Regions from separate parts of the Bacteroides sp. AM23-12 genome, predicted to be linked through region 2. Evidence: riboswitches for the same ligand, from Rfam matches in the RefSeq annotation. Region 2 holds a riboswitch; the other holds the start of a gene.
The links. A riboswitch is a leader RNA that binds a small molecule or an ion and turns the genes downstream of it on or off. The one in region 2 is predicted to bind thiamine pyrophosphate.
Positions count from the first base shown of each region.

Region 1: linked by a shared signal. The riboswitch ahead of thiS (sulfur carrier protein ThiS) and the one ahead of DW640_RS15950 (TonB-dependent receptor) in region 2 are both predicted to bind thiamine pyrophosphate.

Region 1 is NZ_QTLF01000004.1:78,770-82,963, reverse strand. It holds gene thiC (phosphomethylpyrimidine synthase ThiC) at 1-54, opposite strand, end outside; gene DW640_RS05610 (thiazole synthase) at 135-908, opposite strand; gene DW640_RS05605 (thiamine phosphate synthase) at 921-1,550, opposite strand; gene thiS (sulfur carrier protein ThiS) at 1,555-1,755, opposite strand; TPP riboswitch at 1,817-1,911, opposite strand; gene DW640_RS05595 (HAMP domain-containing sensor histidine kinase) at 1,967-3,949, opposite strand; gene DW640_RS05590 (superoxide dismutase) at 4,105-4,194, opposite strand, start outside.
Region 2 is NZ_QTLF01000020.1:70,335-74,528, reverse strand. It holds gene DW640_RS15950 (TonB-dependent receptor) at 1-1,941, opposite strand, end outside; TPP riboswitch at 1,942-2,038, opposite strand; gene DW640_RS15945 (mechanosensitive ion channel family protein) at 2,173-3,084, shown strand; gene DW640_RS15940 (hypothetical protein) at 3,184-3,423, opposite strand; gene DW640_RS15935 (O-acetylhomoserine aminocarboxypropyltransferase/cysteine synthase family protein) at 3,548-4,194, opposite strand, start outside.

The DNA of each region.
Region 1 (4,194 bases), on a different contig from region 2:
TTTACCCGGCAGATACACTTTCTGAGAACGGGAAAATTTTATTTTTTGTTCCATAGAATTTTATTATCGTATTATTAAGAATAGTGAAACAAACACTACTCCCTACTTATTACCTATTACTTATCACCTATTACTTATTCCAAAAATGCAGTTAAAGGTGAACTTGCTTCTGCTATAAAGTTATCAGCCTGCAGACCCAGTCCTGCTTCGTATGCCCGTCTTCCGGCTTCGGTGGCGGCTTTGAAGGCCAACGCCATTTCTACCGGATTGCCTGCTACGGCGATGGCGGTATTTACCAGTACGGCAGAAGCTCCCAGTTCCATTGCTTCGGCAGCGTGGCTCGGTGCACCGATTCCGGCATCTACGACAACGGGGATACCGGCCTGTTCGATAATAATCTGCAGGAATTCTTTGGTTTGCAGTCCTTTGTTAGTTCCGATGGGAGCACCCAGCGGCATTACGGTAGCGGCACCGGCTTCTTCCAGTCGTTTGCAGAGCACAGGGTCGGCCTGGCAATAGGGTAATACGATGAAGCCCAGTTTGACAAGCTGTTCTGTAGCCTTCAGGGTTTCGATAGAGTCGGGGAGCAGATAGCGCGGATCCGGATGGATTTCCAGTTTCAGCCAGTTGGTACCAAAAGCTTCACGTGCCATCTGTGCGGCGAAAACAGCTTCTTCCGCATCGCGTACTCCCGATGTGTTGGGTAGCAACTGGATATTCGGATGAATAATATGTTTCAGCATGTCGTCTTCTTTGTCATCCATGTCGATGCGCTTCATTGCTACGGTTACCATTTCAGTGCCCGATGCCAGAATGGCTTGTTCCATTACTTCATTGGAATTGAATTTTCCTGTACCCAGAAAAAGGCGGGAGTCGAACTCACGGCCTGCAATTACTAACTTTTCCACTTTTCAATTATTTTATTTGATTATACATTTCATGTTCAAAATCTTTCGTGTTTCCGCTGCCGGATCCTCCGCCCGAAGAATCGTTCCGGAAAGTGCTATTCCGTTCACTCCGGTTTCGAGTATGGCGGGTATATCCTCACAGGTGATTCCTCCGATGGCTACTACCGGCAGTTCGATATTCGCTTCTTTCATCTGAGATAAAATAGCGGCATAACCTTCCAGTCCCAGAACAGGACTCAGGTTTTTCTTTGTAGTGGTAAACCGGAAAGGACCGATGCCGAGGTAATCCGCTCCGGCACGGTAGTGCTGTACGACATCTTCGAATGTATTTGCCGTACCTCCGATAATAAATGCTTCTCCAAGTAATTGTCGTGCCTGATCTATCGGCATGTCTTTTTTGCCCAGATGCACTCCGTCCACTTCCAGCTTTTTGGCAAGTTCGACGTGATCATCCAGAAGTAAGATCGCTTCTTTTTCTTTGCAGAGAGGCTTTAGTTGGAGGGCAACAGCTTCCACCTCTTCATACGGAGCTTCCTTCATGCGTAGCTGAATCCATTTACATCCTCCTTCAAGTGCCATGAGTGCCGATTCGAAATAAGTATACCGATCGGTCTGGTGGGTGATAAATTGTAGACTGACCATACTTTTACCCTCCACAAGCCGCTTTGATGACCACGAGGTTATCATTCTCCTGTAATGCGAATTTTTCCCATTCGGAACGTGGAATCATTTTGTTGTTTACGGCAATAGCGATGCCTTGTGCTGGAAGTTCCAGTTGGGCAGCCAGTTGTGTAAGGGTAGAAGCAGGAATCATTTCCACCTCTTTGTTGTTAACTTGTACTTTCATTGTCCTATCAGTATTAATAAGTTGAAAGTAAATACAAAGAGCGTGCTTATATAGAAAGGCGATAAGAAAGAAACACAATCCCTACGTCAGTGCTAACTGCCTCAGGTTCCTAGGGTATAATCTCAGCCCCTCTTTGGGGCACCCCTTTGTCTTTACGGGAGCAAAGTAAGCGAAAAAGAAACAAAGATTCATCAAATTATCCGGTTTTTTTTCATTTTTCTTCCGATTCCCGTTTTTTGATAGGATGAGAAAAGACAAACCGTGCTCCGTTCTTATAATTCTTGTCAATCCAGATATCGCCTCCCATGCGTTGTATGGTCAGTTTGCAGATTGCCAGTCCCAAGCCTGTTCCCTGCACAAATTCGTTGAGCTTCTCAAAACGCTGGAATACCAGTTCCTGCTTGTCTTCGGGGATGCCCGAGCCTGTATCGGTCACAGAGAACAGCATACACTGGTCTTCTTCATCTATTTCATAATTCAGCGTGATACTTCCGCCGTCGGGAGTAAACTTCAACGCATTGTTCAGTAAGTTGATGATAACCTGCTGCAAACGTAGCGGATCGGTATAGAGCATATAAGGCTCTTTCGGCATCTGAAGCCTGACATCTATATCTCTTGTCCGGTTCTTTCTGGTCAGTGTGATCATGTTCTGGCAATGATTTACCAGTTCGCACCATTCATACTTGAACAGCAGTTTGCCTGATTCCAGACGTGATACATCCAGTACATCACTGATCAGTTGCAATAACAATTCGGAATTAGTCTGGATGATATCCGCATATTCCTTCTGCTCGTCCGTTGTTTCCACGGTATCGATCAGCAGGCTGGAAAAGCCGACAATGGCGTTCAGCGGTGTCCGTATTTCGTGGCTCATATTTGATACGAAGGCACTTTTCAGTTGATTGGCTTCTTCGGCACGCTCTTTGGCATAACGTAGTGCAATTTCCGATAATTCCAGTTTCTTTTTATCTTCCCTTAGTTGGGCTGTAGTCTTCTCAAGGTGATTCTTTAAGATTTTTGTCCGGTAATAATAATACAGTGAGATAAACAGTCCGCCTATCAGTACAAGGAAGGTAAACAGGATGAATTGCACTTCCGTCCGATATGCCTGAAAGAAAGACACCTGTTGGTTGATGATAAGTGAATTGAAAGGTAGTTTCTTGTCCTGAAATCCCCATTCATGCAGTTTGTTGGCATCAAATTTGTATCTGTTGGGCAACAAATGAATGTGGCCGACATTGTTTTTCCCCTTGTCCAGAAATTGATAAGCCTGTTCTCCCATGCTTCTCCCTATCCCGTCGTATTGGGGGATATATCCTCCGATTGCCCAATAACCGATGGCGGTAGCAGTCAGGCTGAAAACAGGCAACTCTGGATTCGCTTTGGAGAAAGCATATACAGAGTTGTTCATATACGTTATGCCCCGATTGTCAATTCTCCAGATACCCAGTAGTGCAACCGAATTTTTGGGGACATCGCGTAGTTGTTTGGCGGCAGCATCAAGGGTGTGGATACGGCCGTCAATATAGGTCGTCGATATTTCCGGATAGCGTTTCATATTCTTTTTTACCCACGCTTGTTCGGCAAGTCCGTTGTAGGTGTTGTCCGAGATGAACACTAAATGCTCCATATCCGGATAAAAGCTTCGCATCATTTCTATGTCCTTATCGATATCATATTCATATGTGTTACAGTATATTATATTGTATTTGTTCATTCTTTCCGTTAAGTCGATACTCTGAGGTTCATAAGTCCGTATATCAATAGAGTCTTCCGGAATACGGATGCCGTTGCGCGATGCCATAGCGCAAAATACGGGCAGTTGTCTGTACTTCTCGTCTTCGAGGTGCAGGAAACTGCTCCACGCTTCGCCACCCAGCAGGATAACCAGCTTGGCGTTCGGATGTTTGTCCAGAATGTTGGTAAGTCTTTTTTTCCATTTTCTGGATTGATTGAGGTCGGTAACATTCATGTTTTCTACGATGGTGGAATACTTGCCACCCAGTTGGCGGTACGTTTCTACGAACGTGTTGATATTATCGTAGGTATATTTAGTATCGGAATTATAGGACGTCACGAAAAGAATCTCCTCTTCCGGTTCTTCCGGAATAGCCGCATTGCCTGTAAAGGAGAATAAAAGAAAGGAAATAACGTAGACAATGCGCCATTTTTTATTTTTTAGCTGAAGTGTCATAATTGTCTGTTTTGATTTTCGGCTATTGCAAAAATACAAATTATGCCTTTGAAATACAATAGATAGTTTAGTTTTTTATGCTAGAAAAAAGGCCGCTGTGAAATTCACAACGACCTTTTCAATAGTATAGTTTAGCTTAATTTTAATGAGTCCGGTTACATTCGTTTTTCTACCACATCCCAGTCGATGATGTTCCACAGGGCGTTTACGTGGTCGGCGCGGCAGTTCTGGTAGTCCAGATAGTA
Region 2 (4,194 bases):
AAGGGCTGCTTCGAATCCTTGATAGGTAAAAGCAAAACGGTTGTTCAGCAGGAAATCCGGTGAAAAGGCGATGCGAGTACTCTTATGAGAAACGCTTACGACGTCCAGTAAGTTCCAGCCATCGTAAATGGGAATGTTTTCTACAAAATTCTTGATACGGTTTTTGCTCCATGTCGCATTGATATCCCATTGGAACCATTTACAGGGCTTGATACCTAGCATCAGTTCGATTCCCATCCGGTAGCTGTCCGGAACGTTTTCTGTCAGGGCTTCACCGATATCGTTCAAAGCTCCGGTGAGGACAAGCTGGTCGGTATAATCCATGTAGTAGAAGTTGGCGCCTGCTGTCAGCCAATGATTGGCGAATGTGTATCCGGCTTCGTAGTCGAGCAGCTTTTCAGCTTTCGGATAACTGTCGGGATCGCCATCCGTATAATTATTTCTTGTCGGTTCTTTTTGAGCTACGGAGAAAGAAGCGTAGACACGGTGATTGGAGTTGATATTCCAGTTCAGTCCGACTTTCGGGTTGAAAAAGTCGAATTTCTTGTCTACGGCCAGCAGACGCAACGCACTTTTATTCCAGTCGTATTTGTCATTTGCTCCGTCGATGGTGTAGTCGATGTGCCGGTATTGCAGGTCGGCATAGGCACTTAGTCCTCCGGTAAGGTCGTAGCTTGCTTTCAGATAGATGTTACCGTCGGTTTTCTTCGATTGGTTGCGGTAGTATTCATGGGCGGGAGATAGTGCGCCGATGTAGTTCTTTACCCAAGTCACTTTCCCGAAGTTATTGCCCCGATATTGATTGATGCCTCCGCCCAAAGATGCCGTTAGTCGGTGGTTGGTATAATTGAGGGAGAAAACACCCCCGCCAAACTTATTATCCATTTTCTTCTGGCGGACCAGATCGCTTTCCGAAATTTCTTTTCCGTCTGTTGTAAAAGGTTTCAGACCGTATTCTACGAAAGATCTGTCTTCTTTATATTCCTCATAGTAGCCGTCACCTTTGGTGTAGTGCAGAGCTACGTTCAGATTCCATGCGGTGGAGAAAGTATGGTTGAAAAGGAGTTGATAATTCTTTTGCAGATAGTTATCCGTCTGGTCGGCATAATAATGTTTTTCATTATCGTCTCCGGTATATTCGCCGCAAGGGTTATACTGTCTTCCGTGTTCTTCCATTTCTGCTTTAGTAGCATATCCCCAGGCATGATACGTCTTTTCTTTTCCTGCGAATGCGATCAGTTTGACAGACGTATTTTCGGCGAAATATCCTCCTTGCAGATAGTAAGAGTTGAGATTGACGGAGGCACGGTCGATATATCCGTCCGTACCGATGTTGGAAAGTCGGGCATCGAATGTCCAGTGATTGTTCAGCAGTCCGGTTCCCACTTTTACAGTTTCCTTGTGGGTGTTGAAAGAACCATAGGAACCGTTGAACTCGGCATACGGTTTCATGGACGCGCCTTCGGTCTGCATATTGACACTGGCTCCGAAGGCACCGGCGCCGTTGGTCGATGTTCCTGCGCCACGTTGCACTTGCATATCCTTTACGGAAGAAGAGAAGTCGGGCATATTTACCCAGAACAGGTTGTGGCTTTCGGCATCGTTCATCGGGATGCCGTTTACAGTGATATTGATACGCGTGCCGTCAGTGCCTCGTACACGAAGAGTCGTATAGCCGATGCCCGATCCCGCATCCGATGTGGTCAGCGTGGAAGGAGTCATGCTCAGCAGGTAGGGAATATCCTGCCCGAAGTTCACTTTTTTAAGTTCGGCTTTGCCTATATTGGTAAATGCTACGGGAGTTTTTGCTGTAGCACGTGTGGATACTACCTGCACTTCTTGCAGGTTGATTACTTTCAGACTATCCTTTGCACTCGTTTGTGCATGGACAGGGAAGCCTGCGCCCAATAAGGCGACGGCCATCATCATCATTTTTTTCATCTTGCTTATTAATTAGTTCTCTACGCCGGCATTACCCGGTTCAGATTCTATGGGTATGTTCTCAGCCCGTCATGTTAAGGCACCCCTACTTAGTGAATCGTTGGCAAAATTACTGCTTTTGCGGGAGGAAAGCAAAAAAAACTTTTAGATTTGCTAAAAACAATATAACTTTGTAGTTTGTTGAAATATGACAAGTCAGCTATTTATTCATTTTAATATAATTATCAAATTATGCTACTATTATTTCAAGCGACAGCAACACAGCTTGCGGATTCTACACAAATCGTCGCAGATAAATTAATGGAAGAAGCGATAGCCAATGCGGACGGATTGGATAAGCTTTCTCTGATCACCCAGCAATTGGTAGATTTCGGTATCCGTGCCGGAGAACGCATCCTGATTGCAACCCTTGTCTTCATTGTCGGACGCTTCCTCATCTCGATGCTCAACCGATTTGTCGGACGTCTGATGGACAGGAGAAAGGTGGATATAAGCATCAAGACTTTTGTGAAGAGTCTGGTAAATATTCTGCTGACCATTCTGTTGATTATCTCCGTAGTCGGTGCTCTGGGAGTCGAAACAACTTCTTTTGCAGCCCTGTTGGCTTCTGCCGGTGTGGCTGTCGGTATGGCGTTGTCCGGTAACTTGCAGAACTTTGCCGGCGGACTGATCGTATTGCTTTTCAAGCCTTATAAGGTAGGAGATTGGATTGAAAGTCAGGGAGTTTCCGGAACGGTCAAGGAAATACAGATATTTCACACCATTCTGACTACCGGAGATAATAAAGTGATTTATATACCGAACGGTGCAATGAGCAGCGGAGTGGTGACAAACTATAATACACAGACAACGCGCCGTGTAGAATGGATTGTTGGCGTGGATTATGGAGAAGATTATAATAAGGTACAGCAGATTGTCCGTGATATACTGACGGCCGACAATCGTATTCTGACTGATCCCGCCCCGTTTATTGCCCTTCATGCGCTGGATGCCAGCAGTGTGAATGTGGTAGCCCGTGTGTGGGTGAATACGGCAGATTACTGGGGAGTTTATTTTGATATAAACAAGACTATTTATGAAACCTTTAATGAAAAAGGCATCAACTTCCCGTTCCCGCAACTTACCGTGCATCAGGGAAACTGATCACTATAAGATATATACTAAAACGAGAGAGTTTCACTTCGGTGAGACTCTCTCGTTTTATATGAACAAATTGTCTGGTGTGATTGGAAAATTTCTTTTTTATTTGATGCCAAAGTCTTCTGCAAATTCATATCGGTCTTCTTTGATCCCCAGTACATGGTTGATTTTCCTTCTTTTTTCAAGGTCCTTAAAGTAGCTTTCTACTACCTGATAGAGATCAAAATTACTGGTTGATCCTGCGGCAAGATCGAGTGACTCCACCATTTTCTCTACTGCCTGGTGGATTTTCCCTGCGTCTATCAGATGCAGTTCGTTGCTGTGTATTAAATATTTCTCCATAACTGCAATGTTTTAATGTTATATTGTTATAACGTATCATAGTGATGGAAAGTTCAATCCCCGAATCTTCATTGCGTCTTGTTGTCAATCACATTTTAACAGACAAATAGGTTAGAATCTAATGTCAGATTTTGGCGAGTGCCTGTTCCAGATCGGCTATCAGGTCATTGATATGTTCCGTTCCGATGGATAGACGTACAGTGCCCGGATAAATCTCCTGTTCTGCAAGTTCCTGCGCATTAAGTTGCGAGTGTGTGGTACTTGCCGGATGGATGACTAGTGATTTCACGTCAGCTACATTGGCCAGCAACGAGAAAATCTCCAGACTGTCGATGAAGCGGTGTGCTTCTTCCTGTCCTCCTTTTACTTCAAACGTAAAGATGGAGCCTGCACCATTCGGGAAATAGCGTTGATAGAGTGCATGATCCGGATGATCGGAGAGTGACGGATGATTGACTTTCTTCACCTTCGGATGATTATTCAGGAAGTTCACCACTTTTAGCGCGTTTTCTACATGACGTTCTACACGCAAAGAAAGTGTTTCCAGCCCTTGCAGCAGGATGAAGGCATTGAACGGACTGATCGTTGCTCCCGTATCCCGTAGCAAAGTGGCACGAATGCGGGTGACGTAAGCAGCCGGACCGGCAGCGTCTACAAAGCGTACTCCGTGGTAACTCGGATCGGGCTCTGTCAACTGTGGGAATTTACCCGAAGCTACCCAGTCGAATTTACCGGAGTCAACGATTACTCCTCCCAAGGAACTGCCATGAC